4 regions of the Cellvibrio sp. 25HG11W-0 genome follow, and region 1 is predicted to be linked to each of the others. Evidence: predicted binding sites of a transcription regulator. Region 1 holds the regulator's gene; each other region holds the start of a gene.
The links. Region 1 encodes FNR, which switches genes on or off when oxygen is low (the NO sensors DNR and NnrR bind a similar motif). Its sites were predicted from a motif close to TTGATNNNNATCAA; they were not measured.
Positions count from the first base shown of each region.

Region 1 (7,810 bases):
CAAACTCATATTGAGTTGATACTTTTATTGGCAAGTATTTTTTGGGTGTGGATGGCGGAGTTAGCTAACTCTTCGGTAGAAGCTGTGGTGGATCGTACGGGTTCCGAGAAGCATGAATTGTCGGGAAGAGCTAAGGATATAGGCTCAGCATTGGTATTTGTGAGCTTGATTCTGCTTGCGGTAGTTTGGGGGTTGGTAGCCTACAACCGTTTTGTGGGTTTATAGATTTATTCAATTTAGAGGTTATGCAGGAAGACTGCTGCGCACCAAACGCTAAAGAGTTCGGTGCGCTGCCAGCTTTTAATGTTGAGTATCGGAGTGGGCCAGATTCATTTGCGCCAAATAATCTTCTTCTATAGCGCGCCCGACTGATCGACGCTCTACAGACTTACGACGCTTACGGTGATAGATATCCAGTGGCATATTTTTGCATGGATCACGGTCAAGGCGACGGTCTTGCCCCTTGCGTCGGTCAAAAAAGAACTTATGTTCATTCATTGGTTTAGCTTCTGTAAGAAATAGATTATTTTTATGATTAAAGGGTGTTTATGGAGTGCAATACTATAAAAACGCACCTTGATTGCGCGAGATCAACACAGTGTAGATCTTTAGGGCTAAAATACCCCTGATTTTTTTGTAAAAAAGTTTACGGCCAGCTGGGTCACTCAAATAGATAGCAAAAGTAACTGAGTATGAGCATGAATGACGTGAAAGACCGCATAGTTTCTAAGTTGGAAATTGATTTTGAGCCCTTATTTTTAGAAGTTCAGAACGAGAGCCATATGCATTCTGTTGCCCCAGGCTCCGAATCACACTTTAAGGTCACCTTGGTGTCTTCCCAATTTCAAGGCAAGCGTCAAGTTCAGCGCCATCAAGCTATTTATGGCTGCCTAGCGCAAGAATTGCAGCAAGGCGTTCATGCCTTGGCTCTTCATACCTTCAGCCCTGAGGAGTGGCAGGCGCAGCGCCAGGTTCCTGCATCACCGCAGTGTTTGGGTGGCAGCAAGCATGAGCATTAGGCCAATGCAGGTGCAATTTCTCTGGTTGAGTAAAAAGTAATCGCCTATAATCGCCTTAAAATTTGAATCTGCTCTTTTTGAGCTATGTGATGTGTAATAAGTCTATGAATCCCACTATTGTTGCTGCCCTCTATAAGTTTGTAACACTGCCCGATTACCAATCTATAGCCCCTCGCCTTAAGGACCTCTGTGATCATTTAGGGCTAAAAGGAACCTTATTACTGGCGGAAGAGGGTATTAATGGCACTGTATCAGGTACCCGCGAGGCTATTGATGGTCTTATCACTTTTCTTATAGAAGATGATCGTTTTATTGGCTTGAGTCATAAAGAGTCGATCTATGATGAGCAGCCTTTTTATCGCATGAAGGTAAAGCTGAAGCAAGAGATAGTGACTATGGGGATTAGGGGTATTGACCCTAAAAAAATTGTGGGTACCTATGTGAAACCTCAAGACTGGAATGCTTTGATTAGTGATCCTGAGGTTATGGTCGTTGATACACGTAACTCTTATGAGTTCAATATAGGCTCATTTGAGGGGGCTGTTGATCCTAAAACGGAGACCTTCCGTGAGTTTCCTGCCTATGTCGCTGAGCATCTTGATCCTGCGAAACATAAAAAAGTGGCGATGTTTTGTACTGGCGGTATTCGATGCGAGAAGTCTACAGCCTATTTAAAAGAGCAAGGATTTGAAGAGGTCTATCACCTCGAAGGCGGTATTCTCAAATATTTAGAAGAGGTGCCAGAAGAGCAGAGTCTTTGGCGCGGTGAATGTTTTGTGTTTGATAATCGCGTTGCGGTTAATCACAAGCTAGAAAAGGGTATCTACGACCAGTGTCATGGCTGTCGTCATCCGATTACGGAAGCGGATAAGCTCTCTGAGCACTATATGGCAGGAGTAAGCTGCCCACGTTGTTACGATCAATTGACGGCAGAGCAAAGAGGGCGATTTGCTGAGCGTCAAAAACAAATTGAATTGGCGCATCAACGTAATGAGCCGCATTTAGGGGCATTACCACCTGAGCGGCAGATACGGGCGCTCAAAAAGAAGGTTCACCGTGATGAGCAGCGGCGCAGCGCTCAAAAAGTACAAGGCGTGTAAGATAGCTGCATAACTACGGTTAATCTAGAATGAATTCTTAATGATTCTACGTTAGATAGAGAATAGCTATTTTGTCACATAAATGGATTATGGTTTAATGCCCATGTCCTTAATCTCCAGTTGTGGTATTTATGAATTTTGATGATTGGGTGGCCGATGCGGCTGCTGGTACCGCCACTCATGCCAGTGGTTTTAGTTTGCGTATTGAAGGTAGCCTCAAAGATCCTTCAGATGTTTATCCTGGTAAGTTTCCTGAGGGGTTAAGTTTTATTGAGCAGGCGCGCTTGCTGCGCTCTGGGCTAGAGTTTTTGGCTAAGACGTCTTCTCATGCTTCTGTTGCTTGGCAGTCGAGCAGTGCGCAAGATGCTAAGTCCGTGGCAATACGCGAACGCGAGGAGCTTGCTCGTCAATTTGCAGAGCGTGCAGACAAGCCGCAACGATCGGTGTTGTCGCTAAAAAAATCGTCGTAATGAAACATAAAAAAACCGCTGTAGCCAATGGCTACAGCGGTTTTTTTATGTTTGTTGCTTACATTAATCCGCGGCGCTGCAATTCTAGATAGTGGTCATCAACGAGCTTGAATAGCTGGTCGAATTTATCAGTTGCAGGTTGGGTGACAACGCTCAGTACTTCATCTGCAACGGGGCGTCGCAACATGATATTTTTCAGTTCTATTGCAACCTCATCCATCGTCTTTAGTATCTTTTCGGACGTTTCTTTAGTGCGGAAGATATAACCTTGATCAGTAAGCTTTAAATAGTTATTGCACTCTTCCAGCCAGTCTTTACGCTGGGTAACATAGTTGCGAATATTTTTGGCTCCGCCGCGATGAGCAGTTTGTACCAGCTGTGTCTCGCGGTAAGTTTTAAGGCTTTTGGACCCGCGTAAAATAAAGTCTTGCGCAGTCGATTTGCAGTATTTGGCGTTGAGATAACTGGCAAACTTGATGTTGTTTGCGGTCTCTGCTTTTTCGCGTTTACAGGCCTCATCACAGCTAAAGCTGGCTTGAGATAGGCTTAACAGCAGTAGGGCGTAAATAATTGATCGCATAGGGGCTCGCCATTTATTAAAGTTATGAGAAGGGAGAACTTCTATAGTGTTGTTAAAGACACAGCCCCAGTGTGGGCAAGTTTTATCAATATTTCAAGTTTTGTGCGCTAATCGGTTGCCAGCTATCAGTTTTTATTGACGGCTGGCAGTTTGGCTGGGCTAGTTTAGGAATCCCATGGGACTCTTGGTAATAGCAACACTCACGATATAGGCAAAGACTATGAGTGCATCCACCCAGAGAATTTTGCGTGCGAGAGGACTGGGGAGCTTAAATGCGGCTACTCCAAGGACAATATAGACCACTAAACCAATTATTTTGGCCAAAAGCCAGGGTTGGTTGCCGGGTGAGAGGTGCAAATGGACCGCTAAGATAATGCCGCTTAGCAGCATAATGGTATTGATGATATGCGGAGCAATGCGCACTATTTTCTTGTCGAGCATACTGGAGTTTATAAACATCCAAATGCCGCGCACGACAAATGTTAAAAGTGCTAGGGCAACAAAAGTTAAATGAATGTGTTTTAAAAGCATATACATGGGTGCTTCCTTTTTGTGGTGGCTATATATTGGGGTTCGATGTGGGCTAGGTGATGAATGTGGTCTAGTCGCCCTTAAGTGCTTTACCTACAAGTGCAAGCATGGCATCAGAGAGCGGTAATTTTAAGGCTGCTGTGTGGCCATCCGCAGACATTTTGTTCCAAGTTTTGCGAATGATATCGATGAGTTTTTCTTCCGTATGCTTATTGGCAAAATCTTTTAGGTAGAATTCAATAAACACAAGGCAGATAACATCTTCAAGAGTTTGAACTTCGTTATCGCGCTTGAGACTGCGCTTGAGGAGTAAATCCTTAACACGTAGTACGTCCTCTTCACCATACCCCTGAGCTGCCATAATATTGCCAGCTTGCTCGCCATGAAATGCAGCTAAATCCAACCGCCATTTTTTATAGCCCTGACGGTCCATGGGGTAGTTGCTGCGTGGAATTTTCCAACGGCAAATATGTTGGCTGCGCGCAGCGAGTTGCAGTAGGTCTGAAGCTGTTGGACAAAATTGTGCAAGATGATGACTCATGCGTTGCGCATAAAGCCACTCCTTGGCGATCATTTTTCCTTCAAAGGGCTCTTGGTTTGGGTCTTGTAGATTTTCTTGATCAAATGCATTAAGTGTTTTTTGTAGCATAGATAGAGTCATAAATACCTGAACTTAATTGGAGGGCGAGATATTGAATGAAGCGCTTTAGCACTGAGGTTTACCATTGGCAATTTGGCGCAACTGATCCATGTCTTTGATGAAGATTTCTTTTTTATCAACCTGTAGGATCGTCTGCTTTTGCAAACGCGTGAAAATTCGGCTCACGGTTTCTATCGTAAGTCCTAAATGATTGCCTATATCGGTACGTGACATAGGTAAACGAAAGGCATTGGCTGCTAGCTGACGGCGACTGTTACGTGCGGAAATGCTGAGCAATAGAGCTGCTATACGCTCTTCGGCGCTGCTTTTGCTCAAGAGCGTAATAATTTGCTGGTCTTGATTGATTTCACGGCTCATGAGCTGGAAAAAATGGCGTTGCAAGTTGGGGATTTGCAGGCTCAACTCTTCCATTCTATCAAAGGGGATCTCACATACGGATGAGGTTTCAAGTGCTATGACGGAATTAATGTAGCGGTTATCTGCTAAGCCATCCATGCCTACCACCTCGCCAGGAAGATAAAATCCGGTGATTTGTTCATCGCCATTTTCGCTTAGGTTAATTGCTTTAACCGCACCTGAGCGAATGGCATATACCGACTGAAAAGGTTCGTTGGCTGAGTAGAGGTGGTCACCTTTTTGTAGCGGTTTGCCGCGTTGAACTATCTTGTTGAGCTTATCGATATCCTCCAAATGGAGGCTGATGGGCAGGCAGATGGTGTTTAATCTGCAATTGCTACAGTTTACTTTTTTGTCGTGCGGGCAACTGGCATCTTGGGTTTTAACCGTGGTATGGGCAATGGTCATAATATGAGCCTCTAAAATGTGCCGCTAAGTACGCACTTAAATATGGCCCTGATTGTTACAGCTTTGGCCATGGGGGTAAATAGTTGATTTTGTCTTGGGAATATTAGAGGCAAAGATTACCTTTACTGCTATTTCGGTCGCACCTGATTCTCGGTGTCAATGGAGGTGCTTATAATGCTGACCAATGCGCTTAATAGGTGAGGGAAAGTTGGAAAAGTTTAAGTTAATCAAAGAGATGAAATAAGAAAAAGCGCTAAACAGTTTTGACTTTCCGCCGTCCAAATCTTTATAGTACTGATAGTTCTCCTGTTATTTGTCGCGCTGGCGCTTTATCTTTAGGTTCAAGCTATTCCTCGGCGCTGAAGTATGGTCGTTGAGGTATGGTTTTGAGGGTATCCTTAATTGCTGTATTTTCTCGTATCAAATTTTCATTCCAATTTTACTCGGCTTATAGGTTGATGTTGGTTCGGTATTACTGATTGGTGACAAGCAAGTTTTACAATAATAAAGAGAGCAGAATGTATAAATTGATTTTTAGTGGTGAATTGCGCACCGGCTTTGAACGAGAAGAAGTCGTTACCAATTTGGCGCAGTTATTAAAGCAAACGCCCGATACCGTAGCGCAGCGTTTTTTTACAGGGCACCCTTTGGTCATTAAGAAGGTGGAATCTCTGGCACTTGCTAAGCAGTGGTATGGCGCTTTCGCAAAAGCAGGAGCGGTATTGCGTGTCACTAAAGATGCTGTAAAAAGCGAAATTGCAGACACGGTTACTACCGCTAAAGCTCGTTCAGACGTTGAAGTGACGGCTTCCTCAAACACAGACGTTCGAAATGATTTTGATGAGTCTAAGCACGAAGATGATGACTTTGTGCAAGATACATTCATGTCCACGCCTTATTTTGCTTATTTGAAGATGGGCGCTATAGCGTTAATTTTTGTATTAATAGGTGTATTGATTTGGGTTACTCGCCCAATATGGCAGCAGTCAGATTTGGGGCCAGAACAAGAGCAATTGGTGTCAGCCTTGGCGAGCAAAGAGCTCTTGGCGCTCGGTCACGTTGATATGGCCCAGTTAAATACTCGATTGCTGGCCAGTGCTGATTTGGCCAGCCTGCCAGGAGTAGGTAAAGATTTGCTTGGCAGTCTAGAGCAAGCAGGCATTAATGTGCGCACAGAGATAACACATCTCTGGGGGGGGGCTTATTTGCAGGAACCCCAAGGGCAGCAAAAACAACCGCCTCAGTTGCTGTGGGTGCTTGATGGGCAATTTACGCCGAAGCAATTCCGAGAATGGTTTAAGCAGCGTTATCACATAGAAGAGGAGACAGCCACAGGTCTAAGCTTTAGTCGAATTGATGCGGCTAGCTGTGAAAAGCTGCCGCAAGAAACAGCACTTATTAGTTCCTCTCGAATTATTGTGGGTCCAGCCGCGCAGGTTGAGCGCCTGCAAGCTCGATTGAAATCTGGGGCGAGCGCAGTCAAAGATTTGACGCAATGGCAGTCGCTTAGCCGCAGGCAAATGGTTTCTTTTGCGATCTTTGCACCTCAAGAGTCGGCGTTAGCGGCAACAGCCATGAACGGTGTGGCGGGCTTGTTGCTGCAGCCAGTGACCGCAGATAAAGCCAGATTAGAGCAGGTTAGTGGGCTTTACTTGGGGCTCATCCCAGTTGCTGCCCCCTTGGGTGTTGAGTTCAGTGCAGTTCTTGCCAGCGCAGATAAGGAATTTATCAATACCACCGAGGCGAGCATGAATGAGACCTTGGCGGAGACACAGGAGCGAATCGCACAAGATTGGCCAGAGGCTCTCGCGCTGTATAAGCGTGTGCGCTTGAGCCAATCAACGGGGCAGCTGCGTTTCGCATTACGCTTTGATGAAAACCTTTCTCAAGAGCTTCAATCCTTAGTCGCATCCTTTTTTTCTAGAAGTTTTTCATTACCTGCAGGGCAGGAGGCTAATGGAGATGAGCAGTTAGAAGAAAGCCCGCATACTTTTGTTGAGTTGCAGGCAGCAAATTTTCCTCCTTACGAAGAAGTGGCTCAACTTAATAGTGCATTTCGGGCGCAGGTTACAGCGGGCCCCTTTGGTGTGGCGATGAACAGCCTTGAACTCACTGAAAAAGGTATGGAGTTGGACTTGAATGTGCAGGCATTTAACCTGCCTAACTTAGGTGAAGAGTCTGCTGCTATAGAGCTGCGCATTAAGGATGTGCTCGATAAATCGGGCAATTCTCTCTTGGTTACCTCCCTGTGTGGCCCCGACGAGCTTCACGAAGCAGCACCTATAAATCTCGTATACAAAGGGGCAAACTTTGAAAATGGAGAGGCGGAAACCTACATCTCTATTACCGGGAGTAAAAAAATAATTCTCCCTAAAAACGTAGATCTAACATCTATCGGCACCATAGTGGGCAGCCTAGATTACAATTTGCCGCTGACATTTGAGCGCATTAGGGTCGAGGCGCCATTTGCGGGCAAGGTTATCGAAGCGCAAGGCGTGCGTTTGAAGTTTATGAGTTCAGCTCCTAATAGCCTGCGTTATGAGTATTCAGGCAACACCACGGCGCTCTTGCAGGTCAATGGCTTAAATACTGCTGGTCAAGTGCTAGCGACCTCGGGATCTACTCGATCGGATGTATTCTTCTCG
Region 1 is NZ_CM174230.1:2,248,240-2,256,049, forward strand. Features, by position in the region: gene AC0KUT_RS09385 (diacylglycerol kinase) at 1-225, shown strand, start outside; gene AC0KUT_RS09390 (hypothetical protein) at 301-498, opposite strand; gene AC0KUT_RS09395 (BolA family protein) at 693-1,019, shown strand; gene trhO (oxygen-dependent tRNA uridine(34) hydroxylase TrhO) at 1,124-2,119, shown strand; gene AC0KUT_RS09405 (hypothetical protein) at 2,251-2,589, shown strand; gene AC0KUT_RS09410 (hypothetical protein) at 2,648-3,169, opposite strand; gene AC0KUT_RS09415 (SirB2 family protein) at 3,329-3,706, opposite strand; gene AC0KUT_RS09420 (DUF4202 domain-containing protein) at 3,771-4,361, opposite strand; gene fnr (fumarate/nitrate reduction transcriptional regulator Fnr) at 4,407-5,165, opposite strand; gene AC0KUT_RS09430 (hypothetical protein) at 5,684-7,810, shown strand, end outside.

Region 2 (7,810 bases), 970 kb from region 1:
AGTAATAGACCAATCTTTTCGTGGTATTTGTAATGCGATTGTGTGAGTGACTTTAAGGCGCTGCGAGTTACCCCAAATAACCTTTTTGGTTTGATTGTCGGTGATGGCAAGTTTAATTTTTAGGTGTTGAGCTTTAGCGGTTATAACCCCAAAGAGCGAATCAGCGTTGATTACAGTGCTGATAAGCCCCCAATAGCTACCGTCCTGTAAAAAAACCGGTTCGCGATAAATTAGCCCTAAACCACCTTGCGCTAGTTGCAGTGGGCCAGCCAATAGCGGCTTGCGACTTTTAATCGTTTTTTCGACCATTGGCCACTGTTGTGGGTTGTCGGGGTAATAAAGCCCAAGTGCTGCTTCATTGCCTTTTAATGGGTAGATGAATGTGATGCGATTGCCCGGTGCTAAGCCTATATTGCGAATATGTGCTGCACGCTCTTGTAGATTTGTTAACCATGGCGCTAAATCTGCTTCGACGAGCGCTCCTGCTTTGGCTTGAATATAGGCATGTAAGCTGTTGGTTAAATAGAGTGATGCGATTAGCTCTTGATCGAAGATGTTGGCTAGGTCGTTAACCTGCGCACTTAAGCGTTCGCGTTGGGCTTGGCGTTGATTGTTTAATTCGTGATCTAAGCCGAGTTCAATAAGGGCAATGGCTATGCAAAAAGTAGTGAGTCCCACGCTTAAGTTGCCTAAACTAGTAAGCCGCCTAATCCATTGTGGGCAGGCTTGGCGGGCTTTTGCGAGAAGTTTAAGTTTGGTCATCGAAAGCAGAAATCCTTGGATGCTGTCTTTAGTCGCACGGAAGTTTGGTCATCATCTCGCGAAAATATTCTCGCGTTTTCAAGTTGTAGAACGTAAGTTTGGGTGGATGGTGCTATTCAAGCGCAGCTTACTTATTGGAGTTCTTTGAGAAAACTATGGTTGCTTTGAGAAAACTATGGTTGCTTAGAGAAAACTATAGTTGATGAAATGGGTTTGTTCAGAGAGTTATTTTTATGACGCAGCTTGTTAATAATCGTGCAGTGCTTGTCTGGGTGTAGCTTTACCAATGGATGCGGAGGTCTTGGCTGCTGGATTGGCGCCGTTAAAACGGACCAGCTATATGAGGTTATGATTCAGCCTAGAGGCTGACTGTGTGGCGCGCGCCAGAGTTGTGCGCTTATGGTAACTGGGTGAGCGGGGAAGCTTGGTGAATAGAGTAATAGGGTAATTGGGTGAACGGGTGCCCCAATGAGGCCATTAGGGCAGTGTTCGTTAACCTAGTTACTGCGATGCAGTTGCTAGGGTTGATTAGGTGACTTAATAAAGGCGATATTGCTCTGGTAATTGCTCGGTTGAGCAAATTGGCTCCATCAGCTTGCGAATAATTCCGTCGTGGATATCGTAAATCCAACCGTGAACGCTGAGTTCTTGGCCGCGTGCCCAGGCATTTTGAATAATGTTGGTGCGCGCTACATTGTTCATTTGTTGCATCACATTGAGTTCGCACAGGCGATCAATGCGCGCATCGGGGTCGCTGATTTGGTCCATGATCTCTTTGTTGTTGTAGTAGACATCGCGAATGTTGCGCAACCAGTAATCAATTAAGCCGAGTTTACGGTTTTCCAGTGCTGCTTTTACACCGCCACAACCGTAGTGGCCGGTGACTATGACGTGTTTTACTTTTAAGAATTCGACCGCAAAGTTAAGTACGGTCATGCAGTTCATGTCGGTATGAATCACTACATTGGCTACATTGCGATGTACGAATAGCTCGCCCGGCGCTAAGTCGACTATTTGATTGGCGGGTACGCGGCTGTCGGAGCAGCCGATCCATAAGTACTCGGGTGTTTGTTGTTGTGCGAGGTTGGAAAAAAACGATGGGTCTTGCTCTTTAATTTTTTCGGCCCATTGTTTATTGCTGGCAAACAAGCTGTCTAAATCGCTCATGGTGGCTCCATATAAAATAAAATTATGTGAGCTGTGTGCTCGGGTTTAGGGGTATGGCGGCAGTATAGGGGAAAGCAAAGACTAAGTGATACAGTGGGCAGGCGCTTCTTTTGGGGTTTCCCCCAAAATTAGGAAGTTGCCAATGAGAATTTGTTTAAAAGTTGTTCGTGAGAGATTATCTGATGAAAAATGATGTACCCGTTACGCTCTATTGGCACGACTACGAGACTTGGGGTGAGGTGCCCGCTCAAGATCGGCCTTCACAGTTTGCAGGGGTGCGTACTGATGAAAATTTGAATGTCATTGGCGAACCGCTGATGATCTATTGCCAGCCAGCTGCAGATTGCCTGCCTAAACCTGAGGCCTGTTTGGTCACGGGGTTGTTGCCACAGCAGGCGTTGGAACGGGGAATCCCCGAGCGCGAGTTTATCGCTAAAATCCATGCAGAGTTAGCGCGACCAGGCACTTGCGGTGTGGGCTACAACTCAATTCGCTTTGATGATGAAGTTACGCGTTTTGCTCTCTATCGCAATTTTTATGACCCCTATGAGCGCGAGTGGCGCAATGGCAATTCTCGCTGGGATATTATTGATGTGGTGCGCATGACCCGCGCTCTGCGCCCCGAGGGTATTGAGTGGCCTAACTATGAGGATGGGCGACCCTGCTTTAGGTTGGAGATGTTAACCGCGGCTAACAATCTTGCGCACGAGGCGGCGCATGATGCGCTCTCTGATGTCTATGCCACCATCGCCATGGCACGTTTGATTAAAACGAAGCAGCCAAAATTATACGATTACGCCTTTAAGCTACGCGATAAACGCTGCGCCGGTGCCATGATCGATATTGGTGGTCATAAACCTCTGCTCCATATTTCTTCGCGTTTTGCGGGAGAGCAGGGCAATGCAGCCTTGGTGCTGCCCTTAGCAATTCACCCGAGTAACAAAAATTCGGTCATTGCCTACAATCTTTTTGTTGATCCTGAGCCGCTGCTGCAGTTATCGGTCGAGGAATTGCGCACACGCCTTTATACGCGCACCGAAGATTTGCCTGAGGGTGTGGAGCGCTTGGCGCTGAAAGAAATACACCTCAATAAAACCCCCATGATACTACCGCCCAATATGCTCGATGATGCAACGGCGGCGCGGTTGAATTTAGATCGCTCGCTCGCGGAGCGTCACTGGCAGCGCCTAGCGAACCTGAGTGTGAGCGAGCACCAAGCGTTGCAGGCGAAGCTCTATGCGCTTTATAGCGAATCTAATTTTGCCGAGCGCACAGATCCTGAGCAGATGCTCTACAGCGGCTTTTTAAATGATCAGGATAAAAAGCTCATGCAGCAGGTGCGTCGTGCAAGCCCTGAGGCACTTGCATCTCAGTCGTTTGACTTCAGTGATGCGCGTTTACCCGAGCTTCTGTTCCGCTATCGCGCGCGTAATTTCCCCGCCAGCTTGAATCCTCAAGAGCAATTGCGTTGGCGCGAGTTTGTTCGGTCTCGTCTTAGTGACAGTAGCGCGGGAGCAGGCCTTATTCTGCCTGAGTTTCAGCAGCGTTTGGCCGTGTTGCAGTCTGCTGAGGGCACATCGCCTGCGCAGCAACAACTGCTGTTGCAATTAGCTGCTTATGTACAAGAATTGGGGCATCAATGGGGGCTTTAGCAGCGAACTTATTTGCTTTCTCTTTGGACAATAGCCATTTTGGGTGTGGGAATTTGTGCCGCTTACGAGTACAATTCCGCGCCCAAGTACCTGCTGGCCTCACCTACGGTGAATCATAGCGGAGGATGCGCCGAGCATTTTTCAACCTCTGCGTCCAGTACCTCTACTCAAAAATCTATTTTCTCAATCCTTTTAGTGCAATGGCGGGAGCCCCCTATGTCATCAATCAAAAAAGTCGTTCTAGCTTACTCCGGTGGTTTAGATACTTCAGTTATCGTGAAATGGCTGCAAGAGAATTACAACTGCGAAGTGGTGACCTTTACAGCTGACATAGGTCAGGGCGAAGAAGTTGAACCAGCGCGCGCCAAGGCTGAAGCCTTGGGCGTTAAGCAAATTTATATTGATGATTTACGTGAAGAATTCGTGCGTGATTATGTGTTCCCTATGTTTCGCGCCAATACTATTTATGAGGGTGAATACCTGCTCGGCACTTCAATTGCGCGCCCTTTGATTGCTAAGCGACTCATTGAGATTGCCAACGAAGTAGGTGCTGATGCTATTTCTCATGGCGCTACGGGTAAGGGCAATGACCAAGTGCGTTTCGAATTGGGTGCCTACGCACTTAAGCCCGGTATCAAGGTAATTGCACCTTGGCGCGAGTGGGATTTGACCTCGCGCGAGACGCTGATGAGCTATTGCGAGCAGCATAATATCCCAGTTGATTTCAACAAAAAGAAGAAGTCTCCTTATTCTATGGATGCCAATTTGCTACACATTTCCTATGAGGGTGGTGTGTTGGAGAATCCATGGACTGAAGCAGAAGATGACATGTGGCGCTGGAGTGTATCGCCCGAAGCTGCACCCGATGTGGCGACCTACCTCGACCTTACTTATGAGAAGGGCGATATCGTCGCTATTAATGGCGAGAAAATGTCTCCTGCAACCGTATTGACCTATTTGAACAAAGTAGGCGGTGATAATGGTGTGGGTCGTTTGGATATCGTTGAAAACCGTTATGTCGGTATGAAGTCGCGCGGCTGCTATGAAACTCCTGGTGGCACCATTATGATGCGTGCGCACCGAGCTATCGAATCTATCACCTTGGATCGCGAAGTTGCGCATTTGAAAGACAGCATAATGCCTAAGTATGCCGAGATGATTTACAACGGCTTCTGGTGGAGTCCTGAGCGTTTGATGATGCAAACCATGATCGACGAATCGCAAACCTACGTGAATGGCGATGTGCGTGTAAAACTTTATAAGGGTGCCGTACACGTTGTGGGCCGCCGTTCAGACGATAGTTTGTTTGATGAAAAAGTGGCTACCTTTGAAGATGACGCCGGTGCTTACAATCAAAAGGATGCAGAAGGTTTTATTAAACTAAATGCCTTGCGTATGCGTATTGCAGCTAACAAAGGCCGTAAATTACGTTAATACTCGAGTGGGGGCGCACTCAGCGCTCCCGCAGCAGCACCTCAATCCTTGCATTGAGTGTTAATTGTGACGGCAAATCTCCCATCACTGACTAGACTGTGAAGCTCGTATTGTTAAAGTAACGCGAGTCGTTAGGCGTAATTGCTTAGCAACTAGTCAAAGCAGCATAAATTTATTGATAAATATCAAGCTGGGTATTATCAGAAAGAGACAAAGCCGTCTGCTTCAGGCAAAATGCCGCACCTTTAATAGGGTTAATGCCTTAGTGCCATAGTGTCTGTGTCATTGGTCTTCATTTTTCATCAAGTAATAGGAAAGTCCTATGGGTAGTCATGCGACAGTAGCTGGTGATCCACCAGTTTACGACTTCGATGTAGTGCGTAAATTTGCCATTATGACAATTGTCTGGGGCATTTTTGGGATGGCGATGGGGGTATTTATTGCCTCTGAATTGGTTTGGCCTGGCCTTAATGATCTGTTACAGCCTTACACCAGTTTTGGTCGTTTGCGCCCTCTGCACACCAATGCAGTTATATTTGCATTTGGCGGATGTGCCCTTATGGCCACTTCATTCTATGTAGTGCAACGCACCTGTCAGGTTCGTTTGTTTGGTGGCTGGTTAATACCTTTTGTGTTTTGGGGTTGGCAGACGGTCATATTGCTGGCGGCCATAACTTTGCCGTTGGGTATGACTACCACAAAAGAATATGCAGAGCTTGAGTGGCCAATTGATATATTGCTCGCGGTGGTTTGGATTGCTTACGCCATAGTGTTTTTTGGCACCATCGTTAAGCGTAAAACCTCTCATATTTATGTTGCCAACTGGTTTTACGGTGGCTTTATTGTCACAGTAGCCGTGTTGCACATCGTCAACAGTGCCGCAGTGCCTGTAACGCTATTCAAATCTTATTCTGCCTATGCAGGTGCTGCCGATGCCATGGTGCAGTGGTGGTATGGTCATAATGCTGTAGGTTTCTTTTTGACTGCTGGCTTCCTTGGCATGATGTATTATTTTGTGCCTAAGCAAGCGGGTCGTCCGGTCTACTCCTATCAGCTGTCTATTGTTCACTTCTGGGCGCTGATTTCTTTGTATATCTGGGCTGGCTCACACCATTTGCACTACTCAGCTTTACCGGACTGGACTCAGTCGTTGGGCATGGTAATGTCGTTGATTCTGTTGGCACCCAGCTGGGGCGGTATGATCAACGGTATTATGACCTTGTCAGGTGCTTGGCATAAATTGCGCACCGATCCGGTATTGCGCTTCTTGGTGGTTTCTCTCTCTTTCTACGGCATGTCTACGTTTGAAGGCCCCATGATGGCTATCAAAAATGTGAATGCCTTATCGCACAACACTGATTGGACCGTAGGTCATGTTCACTCTGGCGCTCTGGGCTGGGTGGCGATGATTTCTATCGGTGCTACTTACCACATGTTGCCCATTCTGTTTGGTCGCAAAGATATGTTCAGCATCAAATTGATCAATCTACACTTCTGGTTGGCGACAGTAGGTACCGTACTTTACGTAGTAGCTATGTGGGTTAACGGTATTACGCAGGGTTTGATGTGGCGTGCGTTTAACCCCGATGGTTCATTAACTTATAGCTTCATTGAATCGGTTAGCTTCAGTAAGGGCGGTTATTTTGTGCGTATGATTGGTGGCCTGCTCTTTTTGTCTGGCATGCTTGTCATGGCTTACAACACCTACCGCACGGTGAAGGGTGCAAATCAAACCGAGTCGCTCGAAGCAGCGCCAACCACTCAGGCTTCGGCGGTATAAGGGGAAAGTCATGAAAGGTCATGAAATTGTAGAAAAGAATATTGGCTTGATGACCGTATTGATGGTCGTTGCCATTAGTTTCGGCGGCTTGGTGGAAATCGTTCCGCAGTTTTTCTTAAAGGAAACTACAGAGCCGATCGCTGGTTTGAAGCCGCACAATGCTGTGCAATTGGAAGGGCGCGACATCTATATACGTGAAGGTTGCCATGTGTGCCACACGCAGATGGTTCGTCCACTGCGTGCAGAGGTCGAGCGCTATGGTCACTACTCAGTGGCAGGTGAGTCTGTTTATGAACACCCCTTTCTCTGGGGCTCTAAGCGTACTGGTCCTGATTTGGCACGCGTTGGTGGCCGTTACTCAGATGACTGGCACAAGGTGCATCTGTTTAACCCACGTATCGTGGTGCCTGAGTCGATAATGCCTGCTTATCCACACTTGTATGACAACAAGTTAGATGGCAAGCACACTGCCGACAAGATGCGCGCACTGCGCTCTGTAGGCGTGCCTTATACCGATGATGATATTGCAGGCGCAGGCGCTGCTGTTAAGGGTGTAACCGAGATGGATGCACTCGTTGCTTACTTGCAAAATCTGGGCTTATTGCTCAAAGAGAAGCGTTAATAATGGACGTAGGCACAATGGGTGCAATTTCAACGGTATTGGTAACTATTGCCTTCTTCGGTGTGACTATTTGGGCTTTTTCGCCCAAGCTTAAAAAGCGCTTTGAAGAAGATGCCAAGTTGCCATTTATCGATGAACAAGAACATAAGCAGACAGATGATTCCAAGTAATCATCGAGAAGGGCGGAGTTAACTATGAGTTTATTTTGGAGCTGTTGGATCGTCGGCCTCACCCTCACTAACCTAGCGTTATTGTTGTGGATTCTGTTGGCTAATCGCAAGGTGGCGGTGTCAGATACTGAACCTTCTGAAGCAAAAACCACCGGGCATGTTTACGATGGTATTGAAGAGTATGACAACCCATTACCGCGCTGGTGGTTTGGTTTGTTTATAG
Region 2 is NZ_CM174230.1:3,221,673-3,229,482, reverse strand. Features, by position in the region: gene AC0KUT_RS13500 (PAS domain S-box protein) at 1-762, opposite strand, end outside; gene can (carbonate dehydratase) at 1,300-1,929, opposite strand; gene sbcB (exodeoxyribonuclease I) at 2,112-3,581, shown strand; gene AC0KUT_RS13485 (argininosuccinate synthase) at 3,798-5,015, shown strand; gene ccoN (cytochrome-c oxidase, cbb3-type subunit I) at 5,338-6,795, shown strand; gene ccoO (cytochrome-c oxidase, cbb3-type subunit II) at 6,806-7,417, shown strand; gene AC0KUT_RS13470 (cbb3-type cytochrome oxidase subunit 3) at 7,420-7,587, shown strand; gene ccoP (cytochrome-c oxidase, cbb3-type subunit III) at 7,612-7,810, shown strand, end outside.
Region 2: ccoN (cytochrome-c oxidase, cbb3-type subunit I) is a predicted target of FNR. The motif match lies at 5,191-5,204, and genes of this name have one in related genera.

Region 3 (7,810 bases), 2.0 Mb from region 1:
CAATGACACCCACCAGACTTGCAATGCCTTCACCTCCCACACCGCCGCATCGAGATAGAACAGCCTTAACACTGTCGTGTGGTAATCAGCTAACCAAGGATACTCACTAAACCAAGTCATACCCACACCACACAAAAAGTGGGCGACGCCCAGAAAATACAGCCATGAAATTAATAATTTCCGCATAAAATTTATTGCTCTGCACTGACTATTAAAAATCGCCTTAGATTATTTCTTCGTTTTCGCCTTACTTTCTTTTTTCAACTGACTACCCTCGGGGCAAAAAGTGGCGATCATATTGTGGAGCTTGGCTACCATGTTGTCATCCGCAAGGCGGTAGTGAACAAATTGACCTTTTTTTTCATAGGTGACGAGGCCTGCATGCTCTAGCACTTTTAAATGCTTCGATAATGAAGGCTTGCTCATGTCAAAGCGCTCAGCGATTTCTCCCGCCGTCATAGAGGCTTCCGACAAATAAGCCAGAATTCTCCGTCGCGGCGTCGATGCCAGAGCCTCAAATACACGATCTATATTCATAATTATATATTTAGCTATTTAGTTAATTAATGTATAAGCTAACATGAGTCGGCGCACATTCCTAGCCTCATACACCAAATACATACAATAGCTACCGTAGAAAATCAGGAGCAATAACATGAATAGCAACATGAACAGCAAAACAATTGCTAATGCAAAGAACGAGAAAGGAAATCATGATGTATGGTTGGTGTACGATGGCGAATGCCCTGTATGCACCACTTATTGCAAATATATACGCATTCGCGCTGCCGTTGGCCAACTCCACTTAGTGGATGCTCGCTTACCCGGTCCCTTGATGGATGAAATAACACAACTAGGGCTCGATATAGATCAAGGCATGGTGCTCAAATTTAAAAACGCCATCTACTATGGACCTGACGCCATACACTTGCTGACCTTACTCAGCACGCCATCAGGTATTTTTAATCGTATTAATTATTACCTCTTTAGCACCCATATTGGGGCAGCCATTGTTTACCCTATTGGTAAAGCGTTTCGCACATTGCTGCTCAAATTATTAGGGATTCACTATATCGAAAACCTTAAGTCGCGACCTTAACCTGCGACGAAACGCTAACAAAAAAATGTACGCATGCGCTGCTCACTACTCACATTTTTTAAACCTGATGCGCTAAATGATGCGCCTTAAAATCCTTAATAAAGCCCGAGACGCTGTGCAACTTATTTAAGTCCTCGGCCACCCGCAGTGATTTTTCTGCATGCGCAAAAACCAATTGCGCCTGCTCGATAGCAGCCAGCTTTATCTGCTCATTACCGAGCGATGCCAATGTGCTCAAGGCTTTTTGCAGGCGGATAATAACTTCGATTACTGCTGCACCATCCCGTGCTATGGGGTTAAAGGCATCATCAAACATATCCCCCAAATACACCTCAGGAACAGCTACACGATCAAAACTAACTTCCGGTTCTTCACTAGTATCACGCCCCGCTTGCGCGCAGGGTGCGAGCAAGCGCACTAACGACCCAATAATGCCTATGGCGGTACCTGGGTCATTTACAGCAGGCGATAGCGCTCTACTTGCTATTTCAGATAGTACTATAAGGCCAAAGCGAGGATCGTCATCAAAGGTTCTGCTCTTCCCTATAACAAAAGCGTTGGCGAATTTTTCACAATTTATTTTCTCTTGATCTACCAACGTATTTTCTGAATCTGCAGCAGCACGAAGATATGCCAAGGGCATATCCGGTGTTGCAAATTTACCGGGGAGTGACGCCACTTCAATATTTAAATCTTCTTTTTCCGCCAAGGACTGCAAGGCGGCAATATCAATGCGCTGGATATAACCGATGTGCGCGCTATAGATCGCCAATCCATCGGTACGACCTTCAGCTTTTACACCGCGTAAAACCGGCTGTTTTAATCGCCTGCGCAAAGAGGCCTCGGTCACTGCTTCTACTTTTTCAATAACAGTACCCAAGCGACCCAAGCGGGCAATACGATCAACCCAGCGAATAAAACTAAAAATCACTAAGGCGAAAACAGTAGTGGTGAGAACAAAAAGCGCAAAACGGCCCGCATTATTGTAATAGCCATTCATCAAGGCCACTTGCGCCACAATACTAAAAATAAAGGCGCCAATAAAAGTAGATAGTGCATTTTGCGAAACGTCATCTGCAATCACTAAAGAAAAAGAGCGTGGCGTTGCAGCATTACTTGCCGACTGATACGCCGAGAGCATTGACCCTACCGCAAATACCGCAATCACCAACATGCTCGCCGAAATAATCGACAATAGCGTCTCAACAGACTCCGAGGAAACCTCCGGCGTTAACTCAAACACAGGCATTTGGTCTGCCATTTTTGCCAGAAATGCAACCGCAATGGAGAGAATACAAATAAACAAGGGCTTTACCCAAAGCATTTCGCCCATACGGCGCAACAGAAATCTAAACTGATCTTTCATTTATTCTCCTTTTAACGGCTTTTTACCGAAATTTTGATGCTCAAATAGACTATAACGACTACAGCACCAAGATTGCTGCAAACAAATTAATCTCTTCTCCCAAACTTAACAAGAGAATGCTGGAATACCATAGCCCACCCCGATTGAAGACAATGTGACCCAGCTACCTCCGCACCATTAACAAGCTTTATACAACTGATCCTTGACCAATATCAAATATTTCTGTAATTTCAGTAAATACTGAAAACCAGGAAATAACATAATGCCAAGCAACCTAACACCCATGATCCAATCCTGCATTCTCCACTTTGGCGAAATGGGTAGTCGCTGGGGTATTAACCGCACCGTAGGACAGATGTATGCCCTGCTGGTATTGAGTGAAGAACCGCTCTGTGCAGACGATATGACCGAGGCGCTGGGCATATCTCGCTCTAATGTGAGTATGGGTTTAAAAGAATTAATATCTTGGGAGTTGGTGAAGCTGCAGCACCGCCCCGGCGAGCGCAAAGAGTTTTACTCGGCACCTGGCGATGTGTGGGACATTGCCAAAACGCTTATAGAACAGCGCCGCAAGCGTGAAATTGACCCCACTCTGAGCACACTGCGCAATTTACTGATCGAAAAACCAGCCAATGCCGAAGAGGAATATGCACAACAGCGCATGCGCGAAATGCATGAACTGATTGAAATGCTCACCCTCTGGACCACCGAAATTCAACGCTTAGATTCAGCCAAGCTCTCCAAGCTGCTCAAACTGGGCAGTAATATCGGCAAGGTGCTGGATATGAAAGACCGTTTTTTAGGTGGTAAAAAAGATTCAACAAAGTAATTGGAAGTAAGCTGAATTCGCTGAGATTGAATGAGTCGCGCGCACAAGGCTCCTCACAATCACCATTGCAGCACAGCACATTTAAGATTGACCAACCCAGAAGGATTTTTATTTTCTTCATCGAGGTACACCATGCTCGAACCCGCCGTAATAGATACACTCATACTCTCGCGTATTCAATTTGCTGCAAACATTTCCTTTCATATTTTATTTCCTTCCATCTCCATTGCCATGTGTTGGTTTTTGGTTTATTTCAAACTGCGCTATAACGGCAGCGGCGATGATGTATGGATGCGCGCTTATCGTTTTTGGGTGAAAATTTTTGCACTCACCTTTGCGATGGGTGTGGTCAGCGGTATTACCATGAGCTTTCAATTTGGCACCAACTGGCCGGGCTATATGGAAACCGTGGGCAACATCGCGGGGCCACTGCTTGGCTATGAAGTGCTGACGGCCTTTTTTCTCGAGGCAACTTTTCTCGGTATTATGTTGTTTGGTATTAAGCGCGTTTCTAATCGCATCCATACGCTTGCAACACTTTTGGTTGCCGTCGGCACCAGTATGTCTGCCTTCTGGATTATTGCTCTTAATTCTTGGATGCAAACACCCGTCGGTTTCGAAATGCGTCAAGTTGGCGATAGTCTTAAAGCCTTTCCTACTGACTGGTGGGCAATTATTTTCAACCCTTCTATGCCTTATCGCCTTGCACATATGGTGGTAGCGTCAGGCCTAACTGCAGCCTTTTTAATTGCAGGGCTGTCTGCGTATCGGCTATTAAAAGGTGATCACAAACCCGCACCGCGTCTCGCACTAAAAACCGCTGTAGTTGCAGCCGCGCTGTTAATTCCCTTACAAATTTTATTGGGAGACATGCACGGCTTGAATACGCTGCAGCATCAGCCCGCGAAAATAGCGGCAATGGAAGCGGTATGGCACACCGAAAAAGGCGCGCCGCTGATATTGTTTGCAGTACCTGATGAAAAAACCCAAAGCAACCTCTTCGCCCTTGAAATCCCTAAGGCGGCGAGTTTAATTCTGACCCATAAACTCGATGGCGAACTGAAAGGCCTCAATGAATTCGCCAATGCTCATCCTCCAGTTAAGCCGCTGTTTTACGGCTTTCGCATCATGGTTGGCTTAGGCGTTTTAATGCTGCTGGTGAGCTGGCTAGGTTGCTGGCAGTTGTTCTCGGGGTTTAAGGGCCGCGCCAAAGAAATTTCACCCTTGCTACTAAAAGTATTTGTAGCCATGACCTTCTCCGGCTGGCTCGCCACACTCGCGGGCTGGTACGTGACCGAAATCGGCCGCCAACCTTGGTTAGTTACTGGCGTATTAAAAACTGCTGACGCAGTCACCAAAACTCCGCCGAGTAATGTAGGTATTTCTCTTAGTATTTATTTAACGCTCTACGCACTTTTACTTTTTGCTTATGTGCGCACCCTGTTTTTAATGGCGAGAAAATCAGTATTGGTCGACCGCGCCGATGAAGTCGAAACCCTACAAGAGCAACTGATCAACGCGCAAGTTCCTCAAAATTCAACGTCAGCCAGCCAGCCAGCAACTCAGCAACCAAGGACCAACCCAGGAGAAAAGTCATGACAGATATTACACAGCTCAGTGGTCAAGATTTTTGGTTGCCGATCATTTTTATAGGGCTTATGGGATTGGCATTTTTTATCTACGCCATACTTGATGGTTATGATTTAGGGGTAGGTATTTTATTGCCTAAAGACTCCGAGGCTCAGCGCGACACCATGATCGCCAGCATAGGCCCATTTTGGGATGCCAATGAAACTTGGCTAGTGCTGGGTATCGGCTTACTCTTAATTGCATTTCCCGCTGCACATAGCATGATTTTATTTCACCTCTATTTACCCGTAACTATCATGCTTGCTGGATTAATTTTGCGCGGTGTCGCCTTTGATTTTCGCGCTAAAGCACCAGAGGATCATAAAAACCTGTGGGACACTATTTTTAAAACGGGCTCGCTCCTCGCAACGCTCTCGCAAGGCTATATGCTCGGCATCTATGTTATGGGGTTTGAGCAGAGCTTAGCCGCCTATCTGTTTGCAAGCCTCAGTGCTATTTGTGTTACCGCAGGCTATTCATTTATAGGTGCAGCTTGGCTGGTCATGAAAACCGAAGGGGAATTACAATTGCGCGCCGCGCGCTGGGCGCGCAAATGCGGCTGGCTTATGGCGCTGGGCATTGTGGCAGTATCCATTGTAAACCCCTTAATTAACCCTGCCATTTTTGCCAAATGGTTTGGTAGCCCGCTGATAGTGCTGCTACTGGTGATTCCCGTGTTTTGCGCGGTGTTATTTTTTATTGTAGATCGCTACTTAAAAGGCTTCCCCTACCCGCAGGATTTTGGCTGCTGGATTCCCTTCGCTGCAGCGGCAATGATTTTCCTACTCAGCTTTATCGGTTTAGCCTACAGTTTCTTCCCCTACGTAGTACCCAACCAATTAGATATTTGGCAAGCGGCAAGCGCCTCGGAGTCCCTCATGTTTATCCTATATGGTGCACTAATCGTACTGCCTACCATTCTGGTTTACACCGCCATCTCTTACAAAATATTTTGGGGCAAAGCGACGCAACTTAAATACTATTAACACGCAAATATAAGTCCACCAAAAAATTAGCTGGCTAAAAATAAAAAACCCCAGCTTGAAAAACTGGGGTTTTTAGCTTAAGCACTCAGCGAATAGTATTTGCTCGCAAACTTCCGAAATAACCAACAAACAGCAATTGTGATCAATCAATTATCCGCCTTTCCCAGTACCCGAAAGTGGTGCGTCAAACGATTCCCCTGCTCATCCACCAAGGTTATTTGGTGCTCGCCGGGAATTAGGTCCAGCGCAAATTGATGAAAGGTTTCGGTGGCGCCGAGAAATTCGTTGTCGAGGTGCCAAAATATTTTTCCTTGGGTATTTTCATTCGCCGCATTGAATACCGTTTTTGCACGCACGCCACCTAAGTCGGTGGGAATATAAATTTGACTGCCTTCGCGCGGATAAATTAACTCTAAAGGATTGTGCTCGGGCGCACTGGAAAGCAATTTTTGACAGTCGCGCCGAAATTGCGGCAGCGGGCGATATTCGGGGTGATTTTTGCGGTAATAAAATGCTTCACCCGGCGGCAGTACAAACCAATTGAGGTGTTGCATTTTGTCTAGAGGCTGGCAGCCGCTGTGCACCTGCCAAAGGCCCGCTTGATCTAAGTGAACCAATTGATGGTGAGGTGATATCTGCTGAAAGTGACTATTTTTAGGAATCCATTGATTCATGGACACACAGGCATCCGACGCCAGGTAGCCGTCATTTTTGCAGACTTTCACCAATCGCATATCCGCTGTTGGCCGTTCAAACCAATCAGTCGTTTCTAAGCTATTAAAAATATCGAAGAGCGACGGCGCTGCGGTCGCAGTACCGGTTAAGGCTGAATTACCTTCACCATCGGCATTGCCCGCCCATAGCCCAACGGTATAGCCGTTAGTTGTGCCTACCGCCCAGGCATCGCGCAAACCAAAACTGGTTCCGGTTTTCCACGCGATGGGGCGCGAACTGGAAAAGTTGCGCCAGTGGCCTTCAACACCGGGGCGATTCACCTCCACCAGCGCCCTCAGTGTTAGCCATGCGCTTGCAGGCGAGTATTCAGCAATTTTTTGTGTTGCTGCATTATCACTTAAAAGTAATTTCGGTTTTTGAAAATAAATGGGCGCACTGGTTTCCGCGCGCGCAACATGGGCGAGGTTGCCAAAGAGCGAGGTTATATCCCACAGTTTGGCCTCTGCACCGCCCAATACCAAGGTCAAACCATAGTCGGTCGGCGTGCGAAATAAAGTGGACATACCCGCGCCCTGCAAAAAATCGTAGAAGCGACTTACGCCAAAGCGATTAAGCATGCGCACCGCCGGAATATTTAACGAGCGCGCCAAGGCTTCGCGCGCGGGTATTGCACCGCGATAGGCTTTGTCATAATTCTGCGGCACATAGCCGCCGTAATCGGTGGGAACATCACTCACAAGCGTAGAGGGTAAAATATCGCCGCTTTCTAGCATTGCGGTATATAAAAAAGGTTTAAGAATACTGCCGGTGCTGCGCGGGCTTTGAATTAAATCTACATGGGGTGCCGCCGCTTCAGCTGAACTCGGCGCGGTATTGCCGATATAAGCAAGCACTTCAAAGGTGCGATTATCAAGCACAACTGCTGCAAGGTTACCAATAGCTTGTTTGCGCAGTGCACGCGCATGCAGGTGCAGAATGCGATTCACATTTCGCTGAAGTTGTTTATCAAGCGTGGATACAAAGCGCGCTGGTTTGCCCTGCTGCAACACCAGCGTTTCTAGCAAATGAGTTGCATCGCGTGGCATTGCCTTAGGCTTTACTGGCAGCAATTCAAGCTGTGCAAGCTGTAAGTCCATGTCCGATAGAGCGCCGCGCTGATGCAAACGCACCAGCAGTGCGTCGCGCTTGCGTTTTAATGCAGCGCGATTTCTACCAAGATGAATCAG
Region 3 is NZ_CM174230.1:4,264,389-4,272,198, forward strand. Features, by position in the region: gene AC0KUT_RS17895 (hypothetical protein) at 1-186, opposite strand, end outside; gene AC0KUT_RS17900 (metalloregulator ArsR/SmtB family transcription factor) at 229-537, opposite strand; gene AC0KUT_RS17905 (DCC1-like thiol-disulfide oxidoreductase family protein) at 656-1,099, shown strand; gene AC0KUT_RS17910 (DUF2254 domain-containing protein) at 1,158-2,465, opposite strand; gene AC0KUT_RS17915 (GbsR/MarR family transcriptional regulator) at 2,728-3,294, shown strand; gene AC0KUT_RS17920 (cytochrome ubiquinol oxidase subunit I) at 3,427-4,893, shown strand; gene AC0KUT_RS17925 (cytochrome d ubiquinol oxidase subunit II) at 4,890-5,909, shown strand; gene pbpC (penicillin-binding protein 1C) at 6,056-7,810, opposite strand, start outside.
Region 3: AC0KUT_RS17915 (GbsR/MarR family transcriptional regulator) is a predicted target of FNR. The motif match lies at 2,668-2,681, and genes of this name have one in related genera.

Region 4 (7,810 bases), 2.2 Mb from region 1:
AATGTACATGTGGCTCCACGATAATTGCTCCTGATTAACGTTATAACAATTTTCCCATCATTCAAAAAAAACCAATTCCATTTTCTACTCACTCATACCTACAAGCACTCAAGTTTATAACTACAATTAGTGTTATTGTCATAAGACCTTAAAATGGTTAAAACAGCCGTAAAGGATTTTTTAAATTTACTTTTTATACAGTATCAAAAACGATAGCCACATTGGTAATTAAAGAGGTTTAACACATGAAAAAGCCAGAACATATCCGGCCTGAAGTCTGGCAACAGCATTTAAGCTGGATGAAAGTGATGAACGAGGGGCAGTTAACAGGGCTGAGCGTTAATGACATTCCCTATCAAAAGAAAATGGCACCCTCTGAGAATATAAATAATAATGATAAAGAAACATTGAGAGCCAATTAAATGACTCGTTAGACAGCCACGCTCAACAATACTTTTTTAATCACCAAAGTTTGAGCATGGTTATCTAACCTAAGGGTTATTGTGATGGTGAGGAATGATTTTTTAATGAACAGTTAACATATTTCAAACCCCGTATTTCGCTAGGCTCCATACGAACCAAGAATTAATTAACGCCACCAACTCATCCCAAAAACATTTTCCCACCTGCAATCAATAACACTAACGCCATTACTTGACGAATAGCGGTGCTGCCTAGGCGCTTACTGCCGAACTCGGCGCCAATCCAACCACCTACAATCGCCGCCAATGCCCAATAGGCTAGGCCATCGGGTAGCGTGGGCTGTTTACTCATTACTCCCAGCAAACCGGCGCAGGAATTGACTAGAATAAATACGGCGGCAACGCCGGAAATAATGCGTGTTTCGCCCCAGCGTAAAAACAATAAAATTGGGCTTAAGAAAATTCCACCACCGACACCAATCAAACCCGATAAAAAACCTATGCATACACCCGCCAACATAAGCAACCATTGGTTGGCGTTGCGGGTGCCTTTGAGTGGCGCACTTTTGGCGGTGAAAAAAGAATGAAAGGCGGCGTAAATTAATACCGCGCCCAAAATGGGTTTATAAATATGACCGGGCAAAGTTAATAGGCCACCGAGAAATGCGCAAGGAATGGAGGTGACAATCAGAGGCCAGAGTAACGGCCATGAGAAGGCTTGTACACGAATATATTTATAGCTGGCAATGCTCGCGACTAAAATATTGAGCGTGAGTGCAGCAGGTTTTAAACTTTCAGGAGCCAAGCCTGCCAAGGCCATAATGGCGATATACCCCGAGGCACCGGCGTGGCCTACAGATGAATATAAAAGTGCGGCGATAAAAATCCCACCTGCGATGACTAAGGTAATTAACTCCACACCCACTCCACGCTCTTAAAGGTTTTTTATTTAACTAATGTAACGATCAAACGGAATCACTTTTACGCTTTCGCCTTGGGCGACTGCGCCGCGCTCTGCGTCTAAGTAGATATAACAATTGGCGTTGCTCATACCGGTTAACACCCCCGAACTTTGCATACCCGCAGTACGCACTTGTGGCTCACCGTTTTGTTCACCCGCGTGATAGGTGTAAATTGCGCGTTGAAAATCTACTCGCCCCGGTTGTTTTTTTAAGGGCTGTTGTACTGTGGCTTGCAATGTCAGCGGCGCATGTTGTTCGCTGATAATTTCACCCGCAAGCTTGCGTAAACCCGGCACCACTAATTGATGGTAAGTCACGGCGGTGGATACCGGATTGCCCGGCAAACCAAAAAACCAAGAGGCACCTAAGCGCCCAAACGAAAAGGGTTTACCGGGCTTCATGGCGATTTTCCAAAAATCGATACTACCCATTTCGGCCAATACATCTTTGGTGTAATCCGCATCGCCTACCGAGACACCACCGGTAGAAATCACTACGTCGCCCCATTCACTTGCTTGGGTGAAAGCCGCGCGCAAGGCGTCCATATTGTCGGGGATTATGCCTAAGTCTTTTATCTCTACCGCTAAGCGCTGTAACAGTGCAACCAGCAGTGGGCGATTGCTGTCATATATTTTTCCCGTTTCAAATGCCGCGCCGTTCGCTAATAATTCATCGCCAGTGGAAAATATCGTCACGCGCAGTGGGCAAAAAACGCTTACTTGCGCGATGCCTAAGGAGGCAAGCAAACCAATATCGAGCGCACTAATACGCCGGCCCTGCGTAAATACCTGTGCGTCTTGTTTGATATCTTCACCGACGCGACGAATATTTTCGCCCACACGCACGCTTTGCTGAATGATTACTTGGGAATCTTTTACACGGGTATTTTCTTGCATCACTACCGCATCGGCACCTGCAGGAATAATCGCGCCGGTCATAATGCGCACCACTTCACCTGCGCGCAGTTCGGCCCCTGTTTCACTTATAAAGGGATGCCCTGCTAAGGCTTGGCCAACTAATTGCAGCGCACTATTTTTCTCACTACAATCGGCGGCGCGTAAAGCGTAGCCATCCATCGCCGAGTTATCGGCTGAGGGCACATTAATCGCAGCGATGACAGGCTCGGCTAGCACTCGATCTAATGCCAGTGGCAGCGCAACAAGTTCGTATTGCTGCACAGGCATGAGCTGTTGCTGGATGCGCGCGAGCGCGTCTTCAAGGGCCAATAAACCGGGCTGTGCGCAGCAATCCACCATATGATTCTCGTAAAAAAGTCAGTGTTAGTTATGCAAGAAGCGTCAATTATTGATGATTGATCATCCAGACGGCGGCTTCTACCCGCGAGCGCAAATGCAATTTTTTAAGCAGATGTTTAACGTGAACTTTTACGGTTCCGTCTGAAATATCTAACTCGCGTGCAATGAGTTTATTGCTCATGCCTTTGGCAATCAGTTTTAAAATTTCTAATTCGCGCTGGGTCAAGCTGTCGCTGCCCACTTCGGTTTTATTCACTGGGTTGCGAATGGCGCTCGCCAATACTTGCGTTACAGCTTCACTCAATACCATTTTGCCTGTGAGTGCGCGCTCTATGTGTGAGAGCATATCTTCTGGCTCCATGTCTTTTAACAAGTAGCCATCGGCACCGTTAGAAATAGCATTTAGCACATCTTCATCAGCATCCGATACCGTTAGCATTACTATGCGCGAGGTGACACCCTCTTCTCGCAGGCGACGCAGAGTTTCTAAGCCGTCCATGCCCTGCATATTTAAATCCAGCAAAATTAAATCTGGGTCTAAATCCACTGCCAGTTTAATCGCATCGGCACCGTTACCGGCTTCCGCCACTACCTCCATATCACCCGCGAGTGAAATTAATTGGCGCAACCCTTTGCGCAATAAGGGGTGGTCGTCCACCAACATAATGCTTGCTGCTTCGGCGTTCACTGAATTCTCCTTTAAAAAAAATAGCGCAGACTTTTCTGCCTAGTCATTGTTTAAGACTAATAGTAACTGCTTGAAATTAATAATAACTGTTTAACTCTGGCAAAACCCAGAAATGCCACTTTGGAGGTAGTGAGTAGCATTTTAACTACCTACTTTCGGCTAACTCACTAACCCCACAAAGTGATGCGGGTAACTCTCCGGTTGAATGGTGTACATATCGGCATAAGTCCATAGTAATACTTACGCTAATAATACCTGAGGATGTCACATGTCTGACCTTAAACGCTGGGAACCGGAACAGCCAGAATTTTGGGATTCAACCGGTAAAAAAATTGCCGCTCGCAATTTATGGATTTCTATTCCCAGCTTGTTGTGCGGTTTTGCGGTCTGGATGCAGTGGAGCATCATCACCGTACAAATGCTCAACCTGGGCTTCCCCTATGCCGCAGGCGATTTATTTAGCCTGAGCGCCATTGCGGGTTTGACCGGCGCCACCTTGCGTATTCCCTCCAGCTTTTTTATTCGTTTATGCGGCGGGCGCTATACGCTATTTCTCACCACCAGTTTACTCATACTGCCCGCGCTGGGTACGGGGCTTGCGCTGCAAGATCCGACCACACCCTTTTGGGTATTTCAATTAATGGCGCTGTTATCGGGCATTGGCGGCGGTAATTTTGCGGCCTCTATGTCCAACATCAGCTTTTTTTATCCGCGCAAACAACAGGGTTTAGCCTTAGGTTTAAATGCGGGCTTGGGTAATTTTGGCGTGACCACCATGCAAATACTGGTGCCGCTGTTTATGACCTTTGGTGCCTTTGGGGTATTGGGCGGCGACCCAATGATCTTGAAGTCTTCAAGCGGCACGCTGATCGGCGCTATTCCAGCAGGCACTGAAACCTGGATTCAAAATGCCGGTTTTGTGTGGTTACTACTGCTCATCCCCCTCGCCTTTGCAATTTGGTTTGGCATGAACAACATCAACACCGCCGACGTCACACCCAACCTTGCAGGCGGAGCGCCGCGCTCTTTTGCGATCATTATCGCAATGATGTTAATTGGCTTTGCAACCTCAGCTCTGGGGCTGTGGCTAATCATGCCTGCCAGTGTCAATGGTTCCGGGTTTGGCATTCCCAAAGAGCTGGTACTGGTGTTGGTGTTATTTTCTACGGTGATGTTACTCAAAGCGCTGCCCGGATCTATTCGCACCAGCCTTGATCGTCAGTACAAAATTTTTAACAACAAGCACACTTGGGTAATGAGTGTGTTGTATGTAATGACCTTTGGCTCATTTATTGGTTTTTCAGCGGCCTTCCCTCTCTCTATTCAGGTTATTTTTGGTTTTAGCCATGTACCTGTCGATGGGGTGATGACCCATAACACCCTTAACCCGAGTGGCCCAAGCGCTCTGACTTACGCGTGGATCGCCCCCTTTATTGGTGCACTCATTCGCCCGGTAGGTGGCTGGGTATCTGACAAATTTGGCGGTGCACTGGTCACACAAATGTGTGCGATTGCAATGGTTATTTTGTCGATAGTTGCGGCTTATTACATGCGCATGGCCTATCAATCCGCCAGCCCTGAGCAGTATTTTGCGCCCTTCTTTTTAGTGTTCTTAGGTTTGTTTGCCGCAAGTGGACTGGGTAATGGTTCAACCTTCTGCTCCATCGCCAATATTTTTCCTAAAGAGCAAGCGGGCCCGGCACTGGGCTGGACCTCTGCGGTAGCGGGCTATGGGGCGTTTTATATACCGCAGGTATTTGGCGAGCAAATCAAAGCCGCTACACCGGAATATGCGATGCTGGGTTTTGCGGTATTTTATCTGGTGTGTGTGTTATTAAATTGGTGGTTTTATTTACGTAAACAAGGTGAATTTTATAATCCCTGAAAACCTCACAATGGACATCCAAAATTCTAGTGGACACGCCTAAGCTACTCAATAAAATTTTAACGTATCAAATTATCAATTTTCCGGTTGGCTCAATAAATTGATATATGTCAATCGCTTCATTTATAAAAACCGTATGCCAAAAAGCAAATTTTCACAAATGGCTCTGCACTAGAGTTATCAGATATCAAGGTTATTTTATGGCTTATTTTCAAGCTGCACTTGAATGGAATTCCGAACTTATTAAGCAATATGACTTAACCGGGCCGCGTTACACGTCATATCCTACTGCGCCACAATTTAGTGAAAGTTTTGCTGTTGCCAATTTTAAAGCAGCGGTTGAGAGGAGTAACGCGAGTGGACGGCCGCTGTCGCTTTATTTTCATATTCCTTTTTGCGATACCCTTTGCTTTTATTGTGGATGCAACAAAGTAGTTACTAACAACAAAGGCCGTGCGCAACCTTATTTGGAACGTATGGAGCGCGAAATGGCGATGCAGTCAGAGTTATTTGATTCCGCGCGACTTGTAACTCAATTACATTGGGGTGGTGGTACCCCCACTTTTATCAGTGATGATGAAATGTCTTGGCTGATGGCTGCAACACGCAAGCGCTTTACCTTGCTTGATGATGACGCAGGTGAGTACTCTATAGAGATTCATCCAGGGCGCGTATCTGCGAATACTATGGCGCATTTGCGTAAGCTCGGCTTTAACCGTGTCAGTATGGGTGTGCAGGATTTTAATTCAAGCGTTCAAAAAGCAGTAAATCGTTACAATAGTGCTGAGGAAGTCAGTGCCTTGGTAAAGGCGCTGAGACAACAAAAATATCATTCGATCAGTATGGATTTAATTTATGGCCTGCCAATGCAAACTTTGAGCAGTGTCGGCGAAACATTAAATAGAGTGATAGAACTTTCTCCCGACCGCTTGTCATTATTTAATTATGCCCATATGCCGCATCTTTTTAAGAGCCAGGAATTAATTAACGAGCGTGATCTTCCCTCAGCAGAGCAAAAACTTGAACTCCTGTATATGGCGATAGAGCGGTTACAGGGCGCTGGATATATTTATGTTGGCATGGATCATTTCGCAAAACCGGATGATAGTTTGGTACAAGCACAAAGAGCAGGAAAGTTACAACGAAATTTTCAGGGCTACTCCACTCATGGCGATTGCGATTTGCTCTCTTTTGGAGCTTCTGCGATTAGCGCATTCGGCAATGTCTATATACAAAATGCTAAGCGCGTTGAACATTATCAAAAATCGATTGACTCGGGTGCAATTCCTTTTATTAAAGGTATTGAATTAACCAGCGAAGATCTTTTGCGGCAGTTTGTAATTAATCAATTAATTTGTCATTTCAATTTGAATTTTGCTGCTGTTGATGGTGCATTTTGCCGGGATGTGCGCACTCATTTTGCTAAAGAATTATCGCAATTAAAGCCAATGATTGATGATGGGTTACTCACGATAAATGATGATGGAATTGAAGTTCTCAATGCGGGGCGGTTGCTTATTCGGAGAATTTGTATGGTGTTTGATGAGTATCTTAATAACGCATCAACAATTCGTTACTCCAAGGTAATTTAGTCGGTAATGTTTGGGGGTAGATTTTGAGCAGGTAGTGTAATAGTGATTGGATTGCACTACCCGCTCAAGGTTGTTGACTTAGGCGTGTCCACTAGAGTCTGGAAGTCCACGTTTAATTTGGAATGGCTTTGATAGTGCGCAATCAGCACTGAAGACACAGTTTCAGTAACACCATGCGGCAGCAAAGTTTCTGCGGTAATGTTAAATACTACTGCGGGGTCAGTTCATCGGCTAAACGTAACTCCAACTGAAATACCAAATCATGCCGTAATACTCTACGTAACGCATTTTTAGACGAAGAAACTATCGCCATTGCTGCATCAATATATTTCTTTGGGTTGGATCTCCTCAAGATCCCAGCGTAATTTCAAATGCTTGCAAAATCAGGGTGACGCACCTCTCGCTTGGATATAGCCATACAGATTTTTGTGAAAAATCGGGATCTTGAATAATACTGTCACTCATGGCGTTTAATAGCTCATGAGTGGCTTTTGAGGTTACATTTTTGAGGCTTATCTAGATTTGGCTCTTCAGGTTTTATGGTGTTTGTTTGGCGCCAAGTACTAACTCACTACCAATCTACTCCCCAGCCCAAATTTGTACACATTTCCCCTGAATAGTTATGTATACATATACGACTTTTTGTTTAATTAAAAACTCTAATTAACAATTAGTTACCGACATACATGTACAATGGCGTTAAGGTTATTGTGAAAACCGTGTATACCAAGTGGGCATAGAAGCCGCTGTGCCACTAATCGCCAAGTTTTATCGTCCCGAGCGCTGGAGCGATGCACAAATTATTGAAGAGCACGAGTTCACTCAGGCGCTCAAAGATTTAGAAATTTCGGTAGTGCCGCCCATGCTGGATGAGCAGGCGCAATCCCTGCGCACTTTTGGCGGTTTCCGCTTCGCGCTCTATGAACGCCAAGGCGGCCATGCGCCTAATCTCGATGACTTTGATGCTCTGCTCTCCCTCGGGCGCACCCTTGGGCGCATTCACGC
Region 4 is NZ_CM174230.1:4,458,382-4,466,191, forward strand. Features, by position in the region: gene AC0KUT_RS18755 (DUF2789 domain-containing protein) at 1-19, opposite strand, end outside; gene AC0KUT_RS18760 (hypothetical protein) at 246-422, shown strand; gene AC0KUT_RS18765 (sulfite exporter TauE/SafE family protein) at 604-1,341, opposite strand; gene moeA (molybdopterin molybdotransferase MoeA) at 1,372-2,640, opposite strand; gene narL (two-component system response regulator NarL) at 2,687-3,328, opposite strand; gene AC0KUT_RS18780 (MFS transporter) at 3,597-5,213, shown strand; gene hemN (oxygen-independent coproporphyrinogen III oxidase) at 5,414-6,805, shown strand; partial or broken gene AC0KUT_RS18790 (serine/threonine protein kinase) at 7,518-7,810, shown strand, end outside.
Region 4: hemN (oxygen-independent coproporphyrinogen III oxidase) is a predicted target of FNR. The motif match lies at 5,314-5,327, and genes of this name have one in related genera.